DNA from 2 places in the Cupriavidus sp. Met-2 genome. Region 2 is predicted to be linked to the other one. Evidence: predicted binding sites of a transcription regulator. Region 2 holds the regulator's gene; the other holds the start of a gene.
What was found. The regulator FNR, encoded in region 2, switches genes on or off when oxygen is low (the NO sensors DNR and NnrR bind a similar motif). The targets are predictions, from matches to a motif close to TTGATNNNNATCAA.
Positions count from the first base shown of each region.

Region 1: a site for FNR is predicted at 1,955-1,968, ahead of WD006_RS07580 (cation-transporting P-type ATPase). Genes of this name have one in related genera too.

Region 1 is NZ_JBBHZL010000002.1:513,614-525,641, forward strand. Features, by position in the region: gene WD006_RS07560 (class I SAM-dependent methyltransferase) at 1-181, shown strand, start outside; gene rnhA (ribonuclease HI) at 200-637, shown strand; gene dnaQ (DNA polymerase III subunit epsilon) at 660-1,385, shown strand; tRNA gene WD006_RS07575 (tRNA-Val) at 1,510-1,584, shown strand; gene WD006_RS07580 (cation-transporting P-type ATPase) at 2,220-4,958, shown strand; gene WD006_RS07585 (universal stress protein) at 4,989-5,876, shown strand; gene bluB (5,6-dimethylbenzimidazole synthase) at 6,000-6,683, opposite strand; gene WD006_RS07595 (ParB-like protein) at 6,787-7,383, opposite strand; gene WD006_RS07600 (rhodanese-related sulfurtransferase) at 7,548-9,146, opposite strand; gene WD006_RS07605 (cysteine dioxygenase) at 9,143-9,763, opposite strand; gene WD006_RS07610 (acyl-CoA dehydrogenase family protein) at 9,866-11,074, opposite strand; gene WD006_RS07615 (LLM class flavin-dependent oxidoreductase) at 11,269-12,028, shown strand, end outside.
Region 2 is NZ_JBBHZL010000002.1:317,113-329,140, forward strand. Features, by position in the region: gene rluB (23S rRNA pseudouridine(2605) synthase RluB) at 1-1,083, opposite strand, end outside; gene scpB (SMC-Scp complex subunit ScpB) at 1,112-2,020, opposite strand; gene WD006_RS06730 (sulfite exporter TauE/SafE family protein) at 2,571-3,338, opposite strand; gene fnr (fumarate/nitrate reduction transcriptional regulator Fnr) at 3,424-4,149, shown strand; gene WD006_RS06740 (hypothetical protein) at 4,233-4,478, opposite strand; gene WD006_RS06745 (membrane protein) at 4,475-4,711, opposite strand; gene ccoG (cytochrome c oxidase accessory protein CcoG) at 4,725-6,254, opposite strand; gene ccoP (cytochrome-c oxidase, cbb3-type subunit III) at 6,310-7,224, opposite strand; gene WD006_RS06760 (cbb3-type cytochrome oxidase subunit 3) at 7,221-7,388, opposite strand; gene ccoO (cytochrome-c oxidase, cbb3-type subunit II) at 7,393-8,058, opposite strand; gene ccoN (cytochrome-c oxidase, cbb3-type subunit I) at 8,076-9,524, opposite strand; gene ccoS (cbb3-type cytochrome oxidase assembly protein CcoS) at 9,696-9,842, opposite strand; gene WD006_RS06780 (heavy metal translocating P-type ATPase) at 9,845-12,028, opposite strand, start outside.

The sequences.
Region 1 (12,028 bases), 200 kb from region 2:
AGGCGACCGCTGGTGGCCGATCTTCGGCGCGGTCTATATGATCTCGGCGGTCAAGCGCGTCAAGAATATCCGCCTGGTCGGCCCCGCCTGGAAAACACCCAAGTCGGCGCTGAAGCCAGTAGCGGCCCCAGTTGCCACGCCCACGGGCACGCACGGCAAGACCCCTGGCCAGGACAGCTAGGACCATCACCTTATATACATGCAAGAAGTCACGATTTACTCCGACGGAGCCTGCAAGGGCAACCCCGGCCCCGGCGGCTGGGGCGCCGTGCTCGTCGCCGGCGGCCACGAGAAAGAACTGTTCGGCGGCGAAAGCCCCACCACCAACAACCGCATGGAGCTGATGGCGGTCATCGAGGCGCTGCGCGCGCTCAAGCGCCCATGCATCGTCAATATCTATACGGACTCGCAATACGTGCAGAAAGGCATCAGCGAGTGGATTCACGGCTGGAAGGCACGCGGCTGGAAGACGGCGGACAAGAAGCCGGTCAAGAACGCCGACCTCTGGCAGGCACTGGACGAAGCCCAGAAACCTCACCGGATCACGTGGCACTGGGTGCGCGGTCACAACGGGCACCCCGGCAACGAACGCGCGGATGCGCTGGCCAATCGCGGGGTGGCGTCGATCAATACCTGACCCGTCGTTTACAATCCCGCCCATGCGACAAATCGTTCTCGATACCGAAACCACCGGCCTCAATCACGCAACAGGCGACCGCCTGATCGAAATCGGCTGTGTGGAACTGGTGAATCGCCGCCTGACAGGCCGCCACCTCCACTTCTACGTCAATCCAGAGCGCGACATCCATGAGGATGCCATCGCCGTGCACGGGATCACGCTCGATTTCCTGGCCGACAAGCCCAAGTTCGCCGAGATCGTCAACGACGTCCGCGACTTCGTGCAAGACGCCGAACTGATCATCCACAACGCGCCCTTCGACCTTGGCTTCCTGGACATGGAGTTCCAGCGCCTGGACCTGCCGCCGTTCCGCCAGCACGCCAGCAACGTGATCGACACGCTGCGTGAAGCCCGCCAGATGTTCCCGGGCAAGCGCAACTCGCTGGATGCGCTGTGCGACCGACTTGGCGTCAGCAACTCCCACCGCACGCTGCACGGCGCACTGCTCGATGCCGAACTGCTCGCCGAGGTCTACCTGGCGATGACGCGCGGCCAGAACTCACTGGTCATCGACATGCTCGACGGCGCCGCCACGGACGGCGAGACGCGTAGCACCGCCGACCTGTCCGCCATGACGCTGCCCGTGCTATTGGCCTCCGAGGAAGAAATCTCGGCGCACATGGGCGTGCTCAAGGAACTCGACAAGGCAAGTGGCGGCAAGACGGTCTGGCAAGAAGCCTCCCCTGCCGAAGCCGCCACTCAGTAGGGCCTGGCGCCTCCCGAGGGATTTCGAAGAAAATTCGAAAAAGGGCTTTACAAGATACCGGCCCATCGGCATAATCTCGTTTCTCCACTGCACGACATCAGCAGCAACGATGACGAAGCAGCATGGGTGGTTAGCTCAGCGGTAGAGCACTGCCTTCACACGGCAGGGGTCACAGGTTCAATCCCTGTACCACCCACCAAAATTTGTGGCTTGCAACGCCTAACGTTGCCGTGAACCCGGATCGCTGACGAGCTTTCCGGGTTTTTTGTTGTCTGTCGATGGCCGAAGGTATTCGTCATCCTTCACCGATCACGATAATGGGCGCGCCCATCGAATGCTCATCGGCAACGCCCTACCCACCCTCTCGGCAAGCCAATCATGGCTGGCGATTCTTGCGGCCTCGGCAAGCCCATACCTTGCGACGGTGCGGCTTGCTCATCCCGGATGAGGCTCGCGGGCGGGCGCCAAGCCTGCAGATATCGCACCGCCCTGGTGGATTGACGGCTCCGAATGCGCCGTTGAGGGTGACTCTGCCCTGACCCAATTCGCGAAGAAGAGCTTTGACCACTTTGACGCAGATCATCTCCCTCAAGTGCCAAGCGATGTTGAAATAGAGATGCGCAATGCATTCCCACAGGGATGCATTGGCACTCCAAAGTGTTGTCATCGGGGCGTGATCGAAGCAAGCTAGTATCTGATACGCCCTTTCTCCATCAGGCCGCCGCCGTGTCGCAGGCTCCCAAGAAGATGCCTGCGGCTTGACCAGGCGATGCGCGCCTCCGATCGAAACGCGAGACCGGCCCGCCCGGTTGCAGAAAAAGGCCCCGACTCCACATGACTGGTCCTCCTGCCAGCCACGACATCGAAAACCAATCACCACCCATCTGGCACACGCTCACCGACACACAGGTCGGGCAGACCTTGCAGACCAGCGCAGCCGGTCTGAGCGCAGCCGAAGCCTCCCGTCGACTGGACGAGTACGGTCCCAACCGTCTCGCACCACCCAAGCGCCGCGGCCCGCTGATGCGGCTGCTGCTGCAGTTCCACAACATCCTCCTCTATATCATTCTCGGCTCGTCGATCGTCTCGGCGATTCTCGGTCACTGGGTCGATGCGGCCGTGCTGCTCGTGGCGGTCGTGATCAATGCCGTCATCGGTTTCATCCAGGAAGGCAAGGCCGAAGCCGCCATCGATGCCATCCGCGCCATGCTCGCCCCGCTTGCATTCGTGATTCGCGATGGCCAGCGGCACGAAATCGCCGCTGCGGATTTGGTGCCGGGCGATGTGGTCGCGCTGGCTTCGGGGGACCGGGTGCCCGCCGATCTGCGCCTGACCTCGGTCAAAGAACTGCGGGTCGAGGAAGCCGCGCTCACCGGCGAATCGTTGCCGGTGGAAAAGAATGCCGCGCCCGTGGCGGAAGACGCGCCGCTGGGCGATCGCTTCGACATGGCGTACTCCGGCACGCTGGTGGTCTACGGACAGGCGACCGGTATCGTGGTCGCGACAGGTAGCGCCACGGAACTGGGCAGGATCAACGAGCTGCTCAGCAGCATCGAAAGCCTGTCGACGCCACTGGTACGGCAGATCGATCGTTTTGGACGCGGTCTGGCGGTAGCCATCCTGTTGCTCTCCGCCGTGGTGTTCGTGGCTGGCATTCTCTGGCGTGGCCACTCCGCAGCCGACATGTTCATGATGGCCGTAGCGCTGGCGGCCTCCGCCATCCCCGAAGGGCTGCCGGCGATCATGACCGTCACGCTTGCGCTCGGCGTGCAGCGCATGGCCCGGCGCCATGCCATCGTGCGGCGCCTGCCGGCGGTGGAGACGCTGGGATCGGTGACGGTAATCTGCTCCGACAAGACCGGCACGCTGACGCGCAACGAGATGACCGTGCAGCGCATGGTCTGCGCGGGCCATGTATTCGATGTCGGGGGCGTCGGTTATGCGCCGGTGGGAGACTTCAGCATCGACGGACACGTCGTCGATCCCATGCATTGCGCGCCGTTGGCCATGGCCCTGCGCACCGGCGTACTCTGCAACGACGCCAACATGCGCAATGACGACGGCATGTGGCACGTCGAGGGCGACCCCACCGAAGGTGCATTGCTGGTGGCTGGCGCCAAGGCGGGCGTGGAACACCAGAATCCTGAATCCGGCTGGCATCGGCTCGACTCCATCCCCTTCGAATCCGAGCACCGCTTCATGGCCACCTACCACCACGATGCCGATCATGCGCCGTGGATCCTGGTAAAGGGTGCGCCTGAGCGCATCCTCGACATGTGCGCGCGGCAGTGGAATCTCGATGGGGAGCGCACGCTGGACGTGGACTACTGGCGCCGCATGGCGACCGACACCGCGGCACAGGGCCTACGCCTGCTCGCCCTGGCCTGCAAGCGCGCGGCACCCGCGGGCGACAAGCTCGCGTTCTCCGATGTGGAAACCGGCTACACGATGCTGGCGCTGGTCGGCATCATCGATCCTCCGCGCGAGGAAGCCATCCGTGCCGTCAACGAGTGCCACCACGCCGGCATCCGGGTCAAGATGATTACCGGCGACCACGTCGAGACGGCACGCGCGATCGGCGCGCAACTGGCGATCGGCGTGGGCAAGCCCGCCTTGACCGGCAGCGAGGTGGCACTGATGGACGATGCCGCACTGCGCCGGGTGGCGATGGAAGTGGACGTATTCGCGCGCGCCAGTCCGGAGCACAAGCTGCGCCTGGTCCGCGCGCTTCAGGACGGTGGCCAGGTCGTGTCGATGACCGGAGACGGCGTCAACGACGCGCCTGCGCTCAAGCGGGCCGACGTTGGCGTCGCGATGGGGCTCAAGGGCACCGAGGCAGCCAAGGAGGCTTCCGACGTGGTGCTCGCCGACGACAACTTCGCGTCGATCGCCCACGCGGTGCGCGAGGGCCGCGCGGTCTACGACAACCTGAAGAAGTTCATCCTTTTCATGTTGCCGACGAACGGCGGCGAGGCGCTGATCGTGATCGCCGCGATCCTGTTCGACCTGCCATTGCCCGTCACCCCTGCCCAGGTACTCTGGATCAATATGGTCACGTCCAGCACGCTGGGGCTGGCGCTGGCCTTCGAGCCCGCCGAGGACGGCATCATGGCGAAGCCTCCGCGCCCGGTTGGAGAAACGCTGCTGTCGGGCTTCTTTGTCTGGCGCGTAACGATGGTATCCATCCTGATGATGACGGGGGCGCTCAGTCTGTTCCTGTGGGAACTATCCGACGGCACCAGCCTGGAAACCGCGCGCACGATGGCCGTCAACGCCGTGGTGGCCGCCGAGATGTTCTACTTGCTCAACAGTCGGCATACCCTGAAGACCGTGCTAAACCGCGAGGGGCTGTTCGGCAACCCGTATGTGCTGCTGGCCATTGCCGCCTGCGTGCCGCTGCAGCTAGCCTACACACACCTGCCACTGATGCAGGCAGTGTTTGATTCCACCGACCTGTCCGCGCTGGAATGGTGCAAGGTGATCGGCGCCGGCCTGCTGGTGTTCTGCGTCGCCGAACTCGAAAAGATCCTGATCCGACGCAAACCGGCTGGTAAGCGTCTGGCTGCCGATTGAATCTGCCGTTGAACGATTAGCGAGATGCCCATGACGACTCTCCCCGCCACCTCCCCGCCTGCCAGCCTGATGCTGGCCACCGACCTGAGCCCACGCTGCGATCGCGCCCTGGACCGTGCAGCGGGACTGGCCCAAGAATGGAAGGCCGAACTGATCGTGGCCCATGTGCTCGACCCCGCCGCGCACCCGGACCAGGCACTGGCCTGGGCTGCCGATACCGGCGGTGACGGCGATGCCCTGCACATCGCCCGCCGACAGATCGATCGTGACCTGGCCGGACTACCCGTACGTGCCGAGGTGCGAATCATGAAGTCCCGGGATATCTCGGAGACGATCCGCAACATGGCAACCGTTTCCGGCGTCGGTCTGGTGGTCGCCGGCGTTGCGCGGTATGAGTTGCTTGGCCGGTTCCTGCTCGGCTCTAGTGTCGAGCGCCTGGCGCGCACGCTCGCGCAGCCGTTGCTGATAGTGCGTAATCGCCCGCACGCGCCCTACCGCCGGATCGTTGTGGCCACCGACTTCTCCGAAGCCTCTCGTAATGCGCTGCTGACGGCGGCGCAGCTTTTCCCGGGATGCGAACTAACGGCTTTTCATGCCTACCTGCCGCCTTTCGCGGGGCTGACCGACACGCAACCGCAGCCTGCCTCCGCGCAAGCGCAGGAGCGAGCGCAGTACGACGCATTCATCGCTGCCACCGCCTTGCCCGCTGGAACGCGCGTCACACCGCTGATTGTGCGTGGTGGGTTGGAATTGCACCTGACCCAGCACGTCCGCCAGCACGATGTCGACCTGGTGGTGATGGGCGCGCAGGGTCGCGATGCCCTGACTGGCGCGTTGCTGGGCAGCACTGCCGCAAAACTGCTCGACTGCCTGCCCTGCGACTCAATGGTCGTGCCCCGGCCGCGCTCGGCGGGTTGAAGGTATCGGGGAAAAAGGCAACCCGGCCAGACGGAGCGTCAACAATACCGATGTCCGCGACGTTCTCACGGTCGGGAGCCTTTGCGGTAGCCACGCCATGCCGCAAGCGGTCGCTTCCCGCTGTCAGTCGCCTCCGGCCTGTTCCCCGCCACCAGAGGCAGGCGGCAGGTCCGGGGACGCCCACAACATCTCCTGCAGCGGGCGGCGCTGCCGCCAGCCAATCTGCTCGAGCATCGGCTTTTCATAGAATGCCGGCACGGGCCCCAGGCACAGCAGCCCAAACGGCGTGGCGCCTTCGGGAAGCTGAAGTTCGCGTGCCAGCGCTTCGGGGTCGAACATCGAGACCCAGCCTAGCCCCAGGTTTTCGGCGCGAGCCGCCAGCCAGAGATTCTGCACGGCGCACGCGGCGGACGCCCACGCCATCTCACGCGGCATGCTGCGCCGTCCGAAGACGGTACCGTCATCCGGCGCCAGCACCACGGCCAGCAGTTCAGCGCAATCGCGAATACCCTCCACCTTGATCCGCAGGAATTCCGCGGCCCGTTCCCCCAGGGCCTGTGCCGTGGCCTGTCGCTCGGCTTCCACGAATGGAATCAGGTGTTCGCGCCAGGCTGGCGTGCTCAGGCGCATGAAGCGCCACGGCTGCATCAGGCCCACCGAGGGCGCCTGGTGCGCCGCATCCAGCAGCCGTTCCAACTGGTCATCGGCAAGCAACGGCCCGGGCGTGAAATGACGGCAATCGCGCCGCAACGCCATGATGCGGTAGAGCGCTTCGCGCTCGGAAGCTTCAACGTGCGGGCCTGACATGCTTTTTCTTCCTTGTTGTCGATGTCCGCGTCATCCCGAAACGGAATGCAACGCCTGGACGCCCGACAAATACCAAACAGCAGCGACAAGCGCAAGTCGCAGGCTACTTCGCCTGGAACCCCGGCAGGCCCGACGCCCATTTGCTGGCGGCCAGCACCTTCGCGCATTTGACGGCGGCCTGGAAGTCGGCCTTCAGGTCCTCAACGGCGATGTGGCGACGAAAGAAATCGGCCCAGACGAACTCGGCGAAGGCTGTAGGCGTCTTCTGATACCCACCGGCATCGCGCACGTAGCCGGCCAGCGACCGGTACGGATCGTCGATCAGTTTTTCCAGATGGGACGGGATCAGGGTGTAGCAGTGGCGCACCCCGTTCTCGTCCAGCGGATGCACCCACTGGTTCTTGTCCATCTCCCCCCAGAAATCGCCTGGCGCGCTGGTGGAGAGATCGGCCTCTACCATAAAGAAGCCGGACGTGAGGCCTGCCTCCAGCGCCGCCCGGACAAGGTGATGGTGATCGGTGATGTAGAGCGTGCCTCCGGGGCCTTCGACGGCCGGAATCGGATGTGCCTCCATGAACGCCTGCTGATCCTTGGGCTTCAACGAGGCCAGGTGCGTCTTCTTATCCTGCACTTCGATCATGCCCACTGTCAGCTGGGTTGGATGCAGATCGTGGATCAGTGATTCTCGGATCTTCGGCACGGCGGTCACCCTCCTGGCACATGGTTCGGTCCAGGGCCGCAATCCGAAGCGTGAAGGCCGCGTCTCGCAACGTACGTCTCATAAAGAAAGCGGCCCTGGTTCCCGCAAGTATAGGAAACCAGGGCCGCCCCTCCGCTCGGCACGTGCGTTCGGCGTTACCCGTGTCAGACCACCTCGAAGAAGTGCGTGCGATCCCGATCGAGTTGGGCGATCAGGCCAAACTCCCAGTCGAGATACGCCTGCATGGCCGCCGCCGCGTTGTCGGTGCCTTCATAGGGCCGGCGATACCGGTCCGTGCGCGGTACGGCGAGACGAGTTTCCCCTTGCTCTACTGGCAAACCGGCCTCCACCCAGGCCGCCGTGCCGCCTTCGAGCACGAAGACCTCGGCCGAGGTCAGCGCCCGCAGATCAACCGCGGCAAACCTCGCCAGCAGGCTCGATCCACAGGTGAGTACATAGCGCTTCGCTGGCCGAATCGCCTTGATCGCCTGTGCCAACTGGGCACGGATGGCAAACCATGCGCCGGGAATATGGCGCTTGACGTAGTTGGCGCTGGCGGTCACGTCGATCAAGGCGACGTCGCCCTCCTTCAACCATGCAGCCAGCGCGACCGGCGAAACGGTCACTACCTCGGGCGATGGCGGAACGTTCGCGGCCGCCAATCCACGTTCGCTACGCTTATCTTCGCCAACGGGATCGACGACATAGACCTCCCACCCCATCTGCGCCAGCCACGACGCGCTCATGTTCGCGCGTACGCCATCGTCATCGGCCAGCACGATGCGCGCGCCACGTACCGGCGCCTGATGGTCGGTCTCCTGCACCAGTTGTCCACCGGGCGCGCTGCGGAATCCCGGCAGATGGCTGGCCGCGTATTCCTCGGGCGTGCGGACGTCGAACTGGTAGACCGTGCGGTCCGGCACATGCAGGGACGCCAATTCACCAAGTCCGATACGGCGGACCCCAGCCCGCGCCGCAATGGCACCGGCGCCCTCGCGCGCCTTGCCGTGGTTGGCGGCATCAACCTGCACCGGCGCCACACGGCTCGCGCCATGGTCCAGTTCCTGGCCGGCCAGCTTCCAGCCGATCGTGCCATTGCGCAGCGCCGCCACCGGGTTCGGAATCCCGGCGTTGACCAGCGATTGCGTGCCAATGATGCTCCGCGTGCGGCCCGCGCAATTGACGATCACTTGCGTCGCCGGGTTCGGGGCCAGCTCGCGAATCCGCAGCACCAGTTCGGCACCGGGCAGGCTCGTGGCCGTGGGGATACTCATGGTCTGATATTCGTCGAAGCGACGCGCGTCGACGATCACCACATCGGCCTTGCCGTCGATCAGCGCCTGCACCTCGGGCGCACCCAGCGACGGTGTGTGCCGCTTCGCCTCCACCAGTTCACCGAACGACTTGCTCGGCACGTTCACGTCGCGAAAGACCTCGCCGCCTGCAGCGATCCATGCGGTCAGACCACCATCCAGCAACGAGACGTCGGTGTAGCCAAGTTCCCGCAGTCTGGCCGCCGCGCCTGGGGCCAGATCCTCGCCATCGTGCTCGCCGTACACGACGATGCGCGTGTCGCGGCGCGGGATGCGCGCCCAGGCTTCGAGCTCGAGCTTCGACAGCGGAAAGTTGGCCGCCCACAACGGATGCTGCTGCGCATAGGGGTCTTCCTCGCGCACGTCGATCAAGGCGATCTCGGTGCGGTCCAGCAATGCCTGGCGCACGGCCAGGCTGGTTGTTGTCGGAAACGATTGAACTTCAGTCATGACGCGATGGGGTCCTTCGAACGATCCCATGGATTGGGCAAGGTGGAATTGGAATAGCCGGAGATGAATGCCTTGCTGCCGCCGGTCTCCGGAAAGACATGCCGGCGTACCGCGCCGATATTGGCCCCGTACACATGGATGCTGATCGATACGCGGTCGTCGTAGGCATTGTGCACGCGATGGATGTCGCCGACCGTCGGCGACACCGCCTCCACGTCACCGGGCTCCAGCCGCGTTGCCTCGCCTTGTGGCTGCGGCGTGCCCTCTGCATCGATCTCGAACGGCTGCGCGTATTCGGACCCGCGCAACATGCCGATCAGCCCCCATACGGTGTGATCGTGGATGGGCGTGCGCTGGCCCGGCCCCCACACAAAGCTGACAATCGAAAAGCGTTCGGCGGAGTCGCAGTGCAGCAGCATCTGCTGGTAGTACTCGGGATGCGGCTGCGCGTAGGCATCGGGCAACCAATCGTCTCTAGCCACGAGTTTGGCCAGCAGACTGCCGCCCTCGTCGAGAATGCGGGCTTCGTCGGGATGCTGGTCGAGCAGCGCCGTAAAGGCGGTAATGAAATCGCGCAGGGGCTTGAGCGCCTGCGCAGGGGTTGGCGATGTGGACATGCCATGTCTCCTGGATCATTCGGCCGTCGTGCCTGGGCAAGGCGTCGCGGCCGCTAACGTTTGCCGCAAACATAGCACGACGGCGACGTTCCGTTGCGGGGATCAGTCGGCCAGCGCCGCGCGGCCGGCGGCAGTCAGGATCGAATCGTTCTGGGGGGTGTGGATGCGGCTGCAGAGCACATCGCGATAATGCCGCTCCAGCGGGTTGTTGCGGCTCAAGCCGTGATTACCCGAGAGTTGCAGCGCCAGATCCACTGCGCGGATGGCATTCCCGGTCACCGTGAACTTGAGCAGCCCGCTATCTTCGGCCGACGGCGGCGTGCCGGCGTCGGTACGCCCCGCCGCATCGTCCAGCAGCACTTCGTTGGCGCGCAGCAGCGCGGCAATCTCGCCGATGGTCTCCTGCACACGCGGCAGGGTTGCCAGCGGCTTGCCAAGACTGCCAGGTGCGCGTTCGCGCACGAAATCCCGAATCCAGTCGTACGCGGCACGCGCCACGGCGTCATAGAGGCTGCCGAGCAGCACCACCATCCACGCCTGCTGGTCGATATTGCCGTCGATATCGGCCTGGCTCGCGCCCGCCGGGGCCCAGGCCGATGGCGGACGGATATCCACCGCATGCTCGATCGGGATCCACACGTCCTCCAGCAAGGTCTCATGGCTGCCCGATGCCCGCAGTCCCATGTGGTTCCAGCTTTCGATCACACGGATACCCGGCGTGTCGGCTTCGGGCTTCGGCACAAGGAACACCCCGATCCGCGGCTCCGGTTCGTGCGTGCGCGCCCAGACCGCCAGCCAGCGCAGCGCGGGGATGCCGGTGCTGTAGAGCTTGTGCCCCCGCAGCCGCCAGCGATCGCCCACGCGCGTGGCCACGGTGCCGGGCAGACCACCCCGTGCCGGCGAGCCCAGTTCCGGCTCTACGCGCAATGAGTTGATCAGCGCCCCCTCTTCCACGGCCGAGCGGAACACCTGCTCGCGCACCGCCTCCGGCCAGCGTGCCTCGTCCCGGCCGATCGCGCGGTGCTGCAGGTAGGTCATCGTCAACACCAGCGCCGTCGCGGCGTCTCCACCGGCCACGGCGGCGATGATGCGGCGCGCCTCCGCCAGCCCGGCGCCACCGCCTCCCGAAGCGACGGGTACCGCCTGTGAGATCAGGCCGTACTGGTGCAGCAGCGCGAAGTTGTCATGGGGAAATGTACCGCGCGAGTCGTGATCGGCAGCAGTGGCGGCAAGGCGCGGCGTGAGTTCGGCAAGGACTTTGGCCAGCCGCGCTTCACTGGTTGGCAGCCGGCGCAAGGGGGACGAAGACATCGGGAATCCTTCGGAAGACGTGAACGAATCGCTGCATAGCGTACCGCCCGAAGCGGGCTGGCGATAACGACGCAATTCGCATATCGAGCATCGGTTCCCAACGCATATGGAGTCGCGTTTTTATTCGTTCTCGCGCGGCGCGCGCTGGCTTACGGTGGCGGCTCGAACCGTTTCACGAACCAGGAGCGTCACCCATGAGCGTCGACATCATCGGCATGATCCAGAGCCAGAAGCAGTCCGAGATTCACCCTCCTGACGGGCCCGTGATCGATCGCGACTACGTGCGTGCATTCGCGCAGGCCCATGAGCAGGCCGGGTTCGACCGCATCCTGGTACCTCACCACTCGACCGGGCCATCGGCCACGCTGACGATCTCCTACGCGGCCACCGTGACCGAGCGCATCCATTTCATGCTGGCGCATCGCCCCGGCTTCACCGCGCCGACGCTGGCCGCCCGGCAGATCGCCACGCTCGACCAGTTCAGCGGCGGCCGGCTTGGGGTGCATTTCATCTCGGGCGGGTCAGACGACGAACAGCGGCGCGACGGCGACTATCTCGATCACGACCAGCGCTATGCCCGTACCGACGAGTACCTTGGCATCCTGCGCCGCATCTGGACAGAGCACCAGCCCTTCGATCACGAGGGCACGTTCTACCGCTTCCAGCGCGGCTTCTCCGAAGTCAAACCCGCCCAGCAGCCGCATGTGCCGATCTACTTCGGCGGTGCTTCCGAAGCAGCGCTCGCCGTGGCCGGCAAACATGCCGACGTCTACGCGCTGTGGGGCGAATCCCTCGACCAGGTACGCGAGCTGACCACGCGCGTGCGTGCCGAGGCCGCCAGGCATGCCCGCGAGGTGCGTTTCTCGGTGTCGTTCCGGCCCGTGCTGGCGGACACCGAGGAAAAGGCGTGGGCGCGCGCCGACAGCATCCTGGAACGCACCCGCGCGTTGCGCG
Region 2 (12,028 bases):
CGGGTGCATGAAACGGTTCGCGATATCACCCGACGTGGTGAAAATCAGCAGCCCTTCGGTATTGAAGTCGAGGCGACCAACCGCGACCCACTTGCCGTTCTTGATGCGCGGGAGACTGTCGAAAACGGTCGGACGGCCTTCCGGATCCGACTGGCTGACGATCTCGCCGGAGGGCTTGTGATAGAGCAGCACCCGTGGAGGCTTGGTCGTCACCTTGCGGTGAATCAGCTTGCCGTTCACGCGGACCTGGTCGGTCGGCAGAATACGCTGGCCGATATGGGCAGGCAGGCCATTGACCGACACACGCCCCTGCAGGATCAGTTCTTCCATCTCGCGGCGTGAACCAAGTCCACCCTCCGCCAGCACCTTGTGCAGTTTGGGCGCGTCGTCGTCTGCGGACAGTTCGCGCACCGGCTTGGCCTTGGTGCGCGGCACAATCGTGTCTTCCTGATCGAACTGCTCGGAAATCACGAAACGGAACAGATCCTCGCCACCGGCAGCGGTCTTCGCGCCGCCCTTGCCGGCTTGCCGACCGGGCTTGTCGCCCTGGCGCTGCTCGACACGCTGGTCACCCCTGTCAGCACCCGGCTTGCCGCCAGGCTGTTGACCCTTGCGCTGACCACCCTTGTTGCGGCGGCCCGGCTGTTGTGAGGTTGGCTTGTTGTCACCATCAACCAGCGCTGCCTTGCGTTGCGGCTGCTGACGGCGCTTGCGAGCCCCCTGCGCTGGCTGATCCGATCGCGGCTGGCCAGCTTGCGCGTCGCCACCCATCTCCTCGGCACCAGCAACTGCCTGCGTGTCGGCGGCCGGCGCCGGCTTGCGACGCCCACGGCCACGCGCGGGGGCGGCGGCCGGCGAAGCATCGCCGCTTTCGCCAGTCGACGAGGGTTCGACATCGTCGCGCCCCGTTTCCCGGCCATCGCGGTCCTGCCCCGCCTGGCGACGGGAAGCCACTAGATTGCGCAGGCCGCGGCGCAGCCCCTTGCGGCGGGGCGCGCCTTCGGCGCCGTTACCCTCGGGGGCTGCGCCGGTATCGCCCGGCACGTCCGGCTGGCGGACGTCTTGCTCAGCGGAATCAGACAAAGTATTCACTATCGATGTTGCATGTTGTTCAGTTGGACACGCGCTCGTCGTCGTCCTCGGTCGTCAGCGGCATATCACCGTCGCGAGCCGGAACTGCGGCGTCCTCCTGCGAGGAAGACTCTGTGTCCACATGGAATCCGTTGGCCTGGGCCACCGGCGCGTCATCGTCATGCCCATCACCCTCGGGCAACTGCGCGACGCTGTCGTTCTGTTCGTTTTCATTGCCGGCGGCATCGCTCGCGCCACCGGACAGATCTTCGGATTGCGGCTCGACCGACAACGACTCAACTGCCGGCTCGCCCGTCTCAGCCACCCCAACGGTAGCCTCCGAAAAGGCTTCCTCGTCACCAGCAGGCGGATTCGCCGTCGCGACCGCCTCGAAATCGATGGCCTGCTGATCCAGCAGTGCCGCCTGGGCCTGGGCCTGGGCATCCTCGAGCGGCGGTAACTCATCCAGCGAGCGCAGACCGAGGTCATCCAGGAATGCCTTGGTCGTTGCGTACAACGCGGGGCGGCCAGGCACGTCCCGGTGACCGATGACTTCGATCCAGTCCCGATCCTCAAGCTTCTTGACCACTTCCGTGCTGACCGTCACGCCCCGGATCTCTTCGATGTCACCGCGCGTCACCGGCTGGCGATACGCGATGATCGCTAGCGTTTCCATCACGGCACGCGAGTACTTCGGCGGCTTTTCCGGATTGAGTCGGTCAAGAAACTCGCGCATCTCGGGACGGCTCTGGAACCGCCAACCGCTGGCCAGGGCCACGAGCTCCACCCCGCGCTGCTGCCAGTCGTTGCGCAGCTCTTCGAGTAGAACCCGGATGGTGTCGGCACCGACGTCGTCGGCGAACAACCGTCGCAGATCACCAACGCGCAACGGCTCCTGCGCACAGATCAGCGCGGTCTCGAGGACGATCTTCGCCTCTTGGGTATTCATGTGATTGTGTGCAGCCTGTCTTTGCACCTGCTTCTGGACGAATCCTGAAGCACTGGAGATTGCAGATACAGCGAGGCCTAAGCCACCGCCATCTCATCGCGCAGCTAACTCGCAGCTTTTCGCAGCGCAGCCGTGCACCTCATTTTCTTTGCATCGAATTGCCGGGTCGTTCCGGCAGGAGATCGTCCGGGGCTGACAGACTGCGCCAGTCAACGGACCTCTTGCGTCGCACCCTCTCCCTTTTGGGGTGGACATTCACCTGGACAATCAGATCGCCAAGGCGGCAAGAAACAATCGATATCGGCCCAGGCAACTTCGCCTGGCACCGGCGCCACCTCTCCACACAGCCCCATCGGACTTTGGAACCAGATCTTGTGAACCGGATGAACTGTGGGGACGATCCTGGCAAGCCAGACCTGCCCAGACCCCCTGGGCACACACCCCAGATCGGGAATGCAGCCCCGGCGACGCCACGAGCGCATCGGAGCGCGATACCGTGGTTTCGCGATTGTATGGCATTCCAGCCCCGCCCTGCAACCAGCAAAAAAGTCTAGAACACGACGCAGAAGCCGTGATTGGCCAGCGTATCGGGCAGCCAGACGGCGCGTGCGACACCCAGCGCCCCAAAACCGATCACAATAAGCGCGGCGCCCACTCGCACGCTGGGGCGGCGCGACAGTTGCCGCAGGTAGCCCGACAAACCCGAGATCACCAGCAGGTTCGGCAGCGTCCCGATGCCAAAGGCCGCCATGACAAGTGCCCCAGAAGGCGCATTACCAGCCAACAAGGCGAGCGCAAGTGCGCCGTACACCATACCGCAAGGCACCAGCCCCCAGGCCAACCCCATCCCATAGCGCCGCATGATGGGCGCGTGCCGACGCAAGCGAAGCGGCATCTGCATACCCAGCGACGCGATGCCCTGAACGACATACGAGGCCGCCCGCGCCGCCAGCCGTTCGAGCCACGCTGCCCGCATGACGCGGCCCCGCAACAACCACACCCCGGTCAGAACAAGCAACAGGCTGCCTGCACCGTAGAGCCAGCGCTGCACTGGCAGGTAATCCTGCTTCCAGACTGTCGCGCCCACCGCCCCCATCAGTGCCCCAAGCAGCACATAGGTCGTGAGACGCCCGGCGTGCATAACCAGTAGTTCCAGCCACCAGTGCAACCGCGAACGATGCACGACGTTAACGACCGCGACAGCCGCCCCGGACTGCCGTTGCTCGACGGCAATGGCAATTCCTCCACACATGGCTGCGCAATGCACGCCGCCAAGCAATGCAAGTGTAAAGACACTGAATAGCACACCAAATGGCAACTGTTCCTCGCTTCTGCGTCACATCAAGCTGTAAAATGCCTGCATCGCGCCTCCATCGCAAGCGCATTCATGCGAGCACCATCAATTGCTTACCTCCATTCCCGTCACCGAGATGTCTCCACGTTGCTCCACTTGCGCCATGGGCCAGCTTTGCCTTCCCGTGGGCATGTCGCAACAGGACCTCGCAAAGATGGACACGCTCGTACAGGAACGCGTTCGTGTTCACAAGGGCGAAACGCTCTATCGCATGGGCGAGCCACTTACCGCAGTCTATGCGATCCGCTTTGGCACATTGAAGACCCACGTGACCATGGAGGACGGACGCACGCAAATCACCGGCTTCCATTTACCCGGTGAAGTCGTCGGACTCGACGGCCTCGGCGAGATGCAGCATGCATCCGATGCCACTGCACTCGAGGACACCGAGGTCTGCGTCGTACGATTCGATGACCTGCAATCGCTGTCCGGCACCTTGCCGTCGCTCCAGCAACAGTTCCTGCGACTGATGAGCAAGGAAATCTCGCAGGACCAGATCATGCTGATCACTCTTGGCTCGATGCGTGCCGAAGAGCGCCTGGCAGCATTTCTCGTCAACATGTCGGAGCGCCTGTCGATGCGCGGCTACTCGTCGAGCGAGTTCGTGCTGCGGATGAGCCGCGAAGAAATCGGCAGCTACCTTGGCCTCAAGCTCGAAACCGTGAGTCGGCTCTTCTCTCGATTCGCCGAAGCCGGCCTGATTCAGATTCGCCAACGACACGTGAAACTCGTGGACATGGAAGGCATCAGGCAGGTCTATAGCCGAAACTGCTAACGAACGTCCTAGCCAGGAAAACGGCCGCACCTGGAATTCAGTTCCCGGTGCGGCCGTTCTGCTTTCTACCAGCACTCGATCCATTACTCGAGTTCGTCGGTCTCCTCGAGCTTGGTTGGCATGGTGTATAGCGTCAGCCCGCTGGACAACGCGCAAAACAACCACGCCACCAGGAAGCCAATCGTGTAGACCGCCTCACGAGACGCTTCCACCTGGTGCCCGAAGAACGTGAGATCGCCCGGATCAACGACCGAAAATACGGTGGCGGTGGCCGCTCCGCCCATCAGAAACGCCGGCCAAAGTACCCACATCAGCCAGCGGAGTCTCATGGGCGCCTCGCAGCCGGCGACGTTACATGCTCCGCCCCCGTTTTCTCTACGACCAGACCATGACGCTCCACGCCGGAAACCGGCAAATCCGGATGCGTGTTGGCGAGCCAGATGGTCACGCCGCAGCCAATAATTGCAAGCAACGGACCGCTCATCAAAAGCCACGGCCACGGTTCCCTGTACCAGGGCTTGGACTGTTGGGATGTCATTGCGCTCTCCTTGTTTGCTGCCATTTCGCCCTCAGCATCACAGATTGCGGGGAACAATGAAACTCGTGGATTGCCTGATATGCGCGTCTCGGCCGTCCTCGCCCTCCGCCGTCACCGTTACGTTGATCTTGTGCGTGCCTTCCTTGGCATCGTCGATCGGCACGCGGATGCGAATCGGCAACAACCGGTTGGACGTTGGCTGCATGGCCTCGGCGGACTTGTCATACTCGACCGTCAGTCCAGTCAGGTCGTCGCCCTCAGCCTCCACGCGAATCCGCATCGGCGCTTCCGTGGTGTTGATCACCTGGAGCCGATAGACGTTCTCGATCCAGCGCCCCTCCACTTCCCGGCCCAGCGCGCCGCGATCCCGAATGATGTCGACCTTGATCGGCGACCGCACTGCCAGCGACGCGACGAAGCCCGCCGCCAGAACCAACCAGATCAGCGTATAGATGATCGTGCGTGGTCGCAGCAGCCGCTTGCGCGCGTCGGATGTCGACAGGGACTTGCGCATCGCATTTTCCGACGTGTATCGGATCAGTCCGCGCGGGTACTCCATCTTGTCCATGACCAGATTGCACGCGTCGATACAGGCACCGCAACCGATGCACTCGTACTGGAGGCCATCGCGAATATCGATACCGGTCGGACACACCTGCACGCAGATACTGCAATTCACGCAATCGCCAATGCCAGCGGCATGGCGATCGGTCTTGCGGGAACGGCTACCACGCGGCTCCCCACGACCCACGTCATAGGTCACGACATAGGTATCGCGGTCGACCATCACGCTCTGGAAGCGCGCATAGGGGCACATGTACTTGCACACCTGCTCGCGCATGAATCCGGCGTTGCCCCAGGTCGCAAACGCGTAGAACAGCATCCAGAAACTCTGCCAGGGTCCGAGCGTAAAATGCAGGACCTCGCTACCAAGCTCCCGAATCGGCGCGAAATATCCAATAAACGTGAAGCCCGTCCACAGTGCGATCAGCACCCAGAGCACATGCTTGGTCGCCTTGATTCGCAGCTTGCGCAGGCTCCAGGGATCGCCGTCGAGTCGGATCCGCGCGATGCGATCCCCTTCGACATGTCGCTCGATCCACATGAATATCTCTGTGTAGACCGTTTGGGGACAGGCGTAGCCGCAGAACAGGCGTCCGGCGATGGCTGTGAACAGGAATAGCGATAGCGCAGAAATGACCAGCAGCACGGCAAGATAGATCACATCCTGCGGCCACAGCACGAGACCGAAGATGTAGAACTTGCGCGCGCCGAGATCGAACAGCACGGCCTGGCGATCATTCCACTTTAGCCAGGGGGTCCCGTAGTAAATCAACTGCGTCAGGATGACCAGCCACACGCGCCAGCTCGAAAACGCGCCAGAGGTCGAGCGCGGATAGATCTTGCGGCGGACCTCGTACAGCGCTTCCTCGGTGGTCTCTGCGCCCTTGGGGGGCGGCGCGGGACGCCAAGTGTTGCCGTTACGATCGCTCGACGACTGGCTTGCAGACGGATCGTTCGAGGCGTGATCGTCCGAGTGATCGGGGGCGTTAAGGGGCGCGCTCATCGTGTTGCCCTCACGCCCCGGTGGGCGGCACTCCGCCCGGCCCCGGGGCAGTTAGTCATTTTGCAGCGCCTCCCGTATTCGAGAGTCCCCACACATATGCGGTCAGCATGCGGATGCGCTCGGGCGTCAGAATCTCCTCATGCGCCGGCATATGACCGTTATGTCCCTTCAGGATCGCGTCGACGATCGTCGCTTCCGAGCTGCCGTACAACCACGTGTTGTCGGTCAGGTTCGGCGCGCCGAGTGCCTGGTTGCCCTTGCCGTTGGCGCCGTGGCAGGCCGCGCAGGTCGACTTGAAGGTGCTTTCGCCACGCGATGCACGAATCGGATCCGAGGACAGACCAGACAGCGAACGCACGTACTGCGCGGTATCGCCCGCCTGCTTCGCATCGATCGTGCTCGCAAACGACGGCATCACGCCATTGCGGCCCTTGGTGATCGTCTGTTGGATCGTCTCCGGCTCGCCACCGTAGAGCCAATCGTTGTCGGTCAGGTTGGGGAAGCCTCGGCTGCCACGCGCATCCGAACCATGGCACTGCGCGCAGTAGTTCAGGAACAACCGCTGGCCGATCTCGCGCGCGTCAGGATCCGCCGCCACCTGCTTGATATCCATGTTCAGATACTTGGCGTAGATCTGGTGCTGCGTTTTCTCGGCCGCTTCGCGGTGAGCGGCAAGCTCGCCCTGCGTCGAGAACTTGAGCATACCGGCGTACGATCCCAGACCCGGATACAGCGCCAAGTAACCAAGACCGAAGATGCAGGCCAGCAGGAACATCCACATCCACCAACGTGGCAGCGGATTGTTCAATTCGCGCAGGTCACCATCCCAGACATGACCGGTGTCATCAGTGGTGCTGACACCTTTCGGCATCTTGCGTTGGGAGAACAGCAGCCAGACACACCAGACGATCCCGATGAGCGCGATGGCCGCGATGTAATAACTCCAGAAATCGGAAATGAAATCGCTCATGGCTGTGGGTTCCGGCTTGTAGTTGTGTTTTCGTCAGGCAGGGCAAACGGCAACATCGCCGATTCCTGATTGGCGGCCTGGCGGCCGCCCGACCATGCCCACCAGCAGATGCCAATGAACGTCAGCATCGACACGACGGTTGCAATTGCGGTCACGATCGCCATGGCATCACTCCTTCGCCGGCGCCGGAGCCGCCGCCGAGTCAACGCGCACATTGCGGCGATTCAGGCCAAGTCCCTGCAGATACGCCACCAGCGCATCTTCTTCCGTCTTGCCCGCCAACTCTTCAGGCGCACGGGCAATCTCTTCGTCCTTGTACGGCACACCCAGACGCTTCAGCGCGTGCATGCGTGCCTGGATGTCGTTGGTGGGCAACTGCGTCTTCTCCAGCCACGGGTACGAAGGCATCACCGACTCGGGAACCACATCGCGCGGATTGCGCAGGTGGATCCGCTGCCAGTCGTCCGAGTAACGGCCGCCAACGCGCGCGAGATCCGGACCGGTACGCTTCGAGCCCCACAGGAACGGGTGGTCATACACCGACTCGCCCGCCGTGGAGAAATGGCCATAACGCTCAGTCTCCGCCTGCAGGGTACGCACCTGCTGCGAGTGGCAACCAACGCAACCCTCACGGATGTAGATGTCGCGCCCCATCAGGCGCAGCGGCGAGTACGGCGTGATGCCCGGATCGGGCTCAGTCGTCGAGTGCTGGAAGAACAGCGGCACGATCTGCACCAGGCCAGCGATACTGACCACGATGATGGTTGCGATGATCAGCCAGCCGACGTTCTTCTCCAGCGTTTCGTGGGAAAAGAATCCTTGTTTTTGAGACATCGTTCGGTCCTCGGCGATCAGTGGGCGGAAGCCGGCAGGTTGGCCGGAATCGGAGCGTCAACCGCAGGCTTGCCAATGATGGTACGTGCCACGTTGTAAGCCATGAGGATCATGCCGCTCAGGAAGCACAGGCCACCCAGCAGACGAATCAGATAGAACGGATACTTTGCCTTGACCGCTTCGACGAACGCATAGGTCAGCGTGCCGTCAGGCTGCGTGGCGCGCCACATCAGACCTTCCATCACACCGGCGATCCACATCGAGGCGATGTAGAGCACGACGCCGATCGTCGCAATCCAGAAGTGCCACTCGATCAGGCGCGTGCTGTACATCTCCTTCTCCCCGAACAGGCGCGGAATCAGGTAGTAAAGTGAGCCAATCGAGATCATCGCGACCCAGCCCAGGGCACCCGAGTGCACGTGGCCGATCGTCCAGTCCGTGTAGTGCGACAGCGCGTTCACGGTCTTGATCGACATCATCGAGCCCTCGAACGTGGCCATGCCGTAGAACGACAGCGCCACCACCAGGAACTTGAGAATCGGATCGGTACGCAGCTTGTGCCAGGCACCGGACAGCGTCATGATCCCGTTGATCATGCCGCCCCACGACGGAGCCAGCAGGATCAGCGAGAACACCATGCCCAGCGACTGCGCCCAGTCAGGCAGCGAGGTGTACTGCAGGTGGTGCGGACCCGCCCACATGTACGTGAAGTTGAGCGCCCAGAAGTGGACGATCGACAGGCGATACGAGTAGATCGGACGCTCTGCCTGCTTCGGGATGAAGTAGTACATCATCCCCAGGAAGCTCGTGGTCAGGAAGAAGCCCACCGCGTTGTGGCCGTACCACCACTGGATCATCGCGTCCTGCACGCCTGCATAGGCGGAGTACGACTTCCACATCGACACCGGCATTTCGATGTTGTTGACGATATGGAGGATGGCGATCGTCAGGATGTAAGCGCCGAAGAACCAGTTCGCCACGTAGATATGGCGGGTCTTGCGCTTGATGATCGTGCCGAAGAACACCACCGCGTAGGCAACCCAGACCAGCGTGATCAGGATATCGATCGGCCATTCGAGCTCGGCATACTCCTTGGAAGAAGTAATGCCCATCGGCAGCGTGATCACCGCCGCGATGATGATGGCTTGCCAGCCCCAGAATGTGAACGACGCCAGCGGGCCGCAGAACAGCCGGGCCTGGCAGGTGCGTTGCACGACGTAGTACGACGTGGCGAACAGCGCGCTACCGCCAAATGCAAAGATCACCGCATTGGTGTGAAGCGGTCGCAAGCGACCGAACGATAACCACGGTGTATTGAAATTCAGATCCGGCCAGATCAATTGCGCCGCAAGCAGAACGCCTACGGCCATGCCAACGATCCCCCAAACCACGGTCATGACGGCAAACTGCCGCACGACTCCATAGTTGAAGGTGTCGGCGCGTGAGGACGCGGTGGTGACAGCCATTCAGACCCCCAATGCAAAAAGTAAAAATAAACCTACTGACGGTGTGACTTTAGAAAATCGGCTTACAAGTCGCGTTGACTTTCATCAAGCCACCAGCATCCCTTGCGAACTGCTTGCATTAATTCCTGTCAATGAGCGTTCGCCGCAACGGTCACCTATATGCCTTGACATTCAAGGCTTGTCGTTGTCGAGCAAAATTGCTTCCGCCGGGCGATCGAGGTCGTCGTACTGCCCCGCGTGCAACGCCCACCACAGCGCCCCGGCAATCACGGCCACCAGCACCAGGCTCATCGGCACCAATAGATAGAGTGTTTCCATATTCAGGACTCCCTGGCCGGCGCCGCCGCGGCGCGCAACAGGCGCCATGCATTGCCGACAACCAGTAACGACGACACGGACATTCCGATGCCTGCCATCCATGCCGTAACGAGTCCGGTAGCTGCCAGGGGGATCGCCACGACGTTGTAGAAAAAGGCCCAACCCAGGTTCTGGCGTACCACACGGCGCGTCTTGCGGGCCACGGCGATGGCATTGGCGATTTCGCCCACGCCACCGTGTGTCAGCACGGCATCGGCACCGGCCTGCGCCAATGGCGCACCGCTGCCGATCGCTATCGAAACCTGGGCCTGGGCCAGCACCGGCGCATCGTTGATGCCGTCGCCCACCGCCAGAACGACGGCGCCCTGCTGTTGAAGATTGGCTACATAGTCGCGCTTGCCTTCAGGCGTGACCGCTCCAACGGCGGTCTCGATGCCGAAGCGGTCCGCCCACCAGCGCACCGCTGCCGGCTGATCGCCCGAAACCAGATGACAGCGCACACCGAGTCGGGTCAGCGAAGCCAGAAGCTCGGCTGTCTGGGGCCGTTCGACATCGGCCAACTGAAAACACGCCAGCGGACCGTTTGCGTCACCAAGCCAGACCTCGGTAGCGCCCGGAAAACGGTCACCACTGCGGCGGATGTCGGCCGCTGCCGGTGCCAATTCCGCGACGAACTCTCTACGCCCCAGCCGCATCAACCGGCCGTCGACATTTGCCTGCAATCCTTGCCCGGGAGTGTTGTGCAGTTCAGCCACCAGCCGTTCGGCATGGTGCGCCGCGGCCTCAACCAAGGCCCTCGCAATCGGATGTTCCCCACCACGCTCCATGGCGGCGGCGAGACTCTGGCAAGTCGGCGGATCCAGATTGCCCGCGATCTCCGTCGACACGAGCGCAAAACGCCCCTCGGTCAACGTGCCCGTCTTGTCGAGCATGATGTCCGTGACACCCGAAAGCGCTTCGAGCGTGTGCGCGCGGGTCAGCAGCACGCCGCGCCGCGACAACGCCGCGCCAGCGGCGGCCAGCGCCGCCGGAGTAGCCAGCGACAACGCGCAAGGACAGCTCACAACGAGCACCGCGACTGTCACCAATAGCGCGCGTGATGGATCGATCCAGATCGCCCAGACCAGCCCGGTGATTGCGGCCAGGATCAAGAGGGTGGCGACAAACCAGCCGGCCACACGATCTGCCAACTGGGCCAGGCGGGGCTTATCCGCCAGCGCGCGATCCAGCACGGCTACGATCTCGGCGAGACGGGTCTGCGCGCCGATCCGGCGCACGCTCACCTCGAGCGGACTGGCAGCATTGAAGCAACCCGCCAGCACGGTGTCGCCAATGGCGCGCTTCACCGGCCGCGCTTCCCCTGTCAGCATCGATTCGTCGATTTCGCTGACGCCAGCCACCACGACACCGTCGGCCGGCATGATCTCGCCCGCCTTCACGCGAATCCGGTCACCGGCATTCAGTCGCGCAACCGGGATCCGCTCGCCGACGCCGCTCGTCTCCACCAGCCGCTCGCAGGTCGCGGGCAGCTGGCGCGCCAGCATCTCGGCGCCACTGCGCGAGGCTTGCCGGACACGCAACTCCAGATAGCGGGCCAACAGAAGGAACGCGACGAACATCGTCACGGAATCGAAGTAGACCTCCCCGACGCCCCGCACGGTCGCCACAGCGCTCGCGAAGAAGCCAGCCAGCACGCCGATCGCAACAGGCACGTCCATGCCCATATGCCGTTGCCGCAATGAACGCCATGCGCCAGCGAAAATCGGCGAGGCAGAGTAAAGAACCACCGGGATCGTCAGCGCAAAGCTCGCCCAGCGCATCAACTGAAGCTGGCCGGGGTCGATCGTGGCTTCGTGCGTATAGAGCGGCCACGCATACATCATCACCTGCATCATGCCGAGCATCGCCACGGCCATGCGCATCAGCAGGCCGCGCCGCTCGCGGCGATCGTGCTGGTCGCCACGCGAGACCTCGAACGGCCATGCCTGGTAGCCGATGTCGGCCAGCGTGGACAGCAGCCCCGCCACGCCCTGCTTGTTCTCTTGCCAGCGCACCACTACGCGGCGCGTGGCCACGTTCGCCACGGCCGACTCGACCCCATCCAGTTGCCCGAGGTGCTGCTCGATCAACCAGGCACAGGCCGCGCAGCGGATGTTTTCCGGCGCCAGCGTGATCTCCGCCCGGCC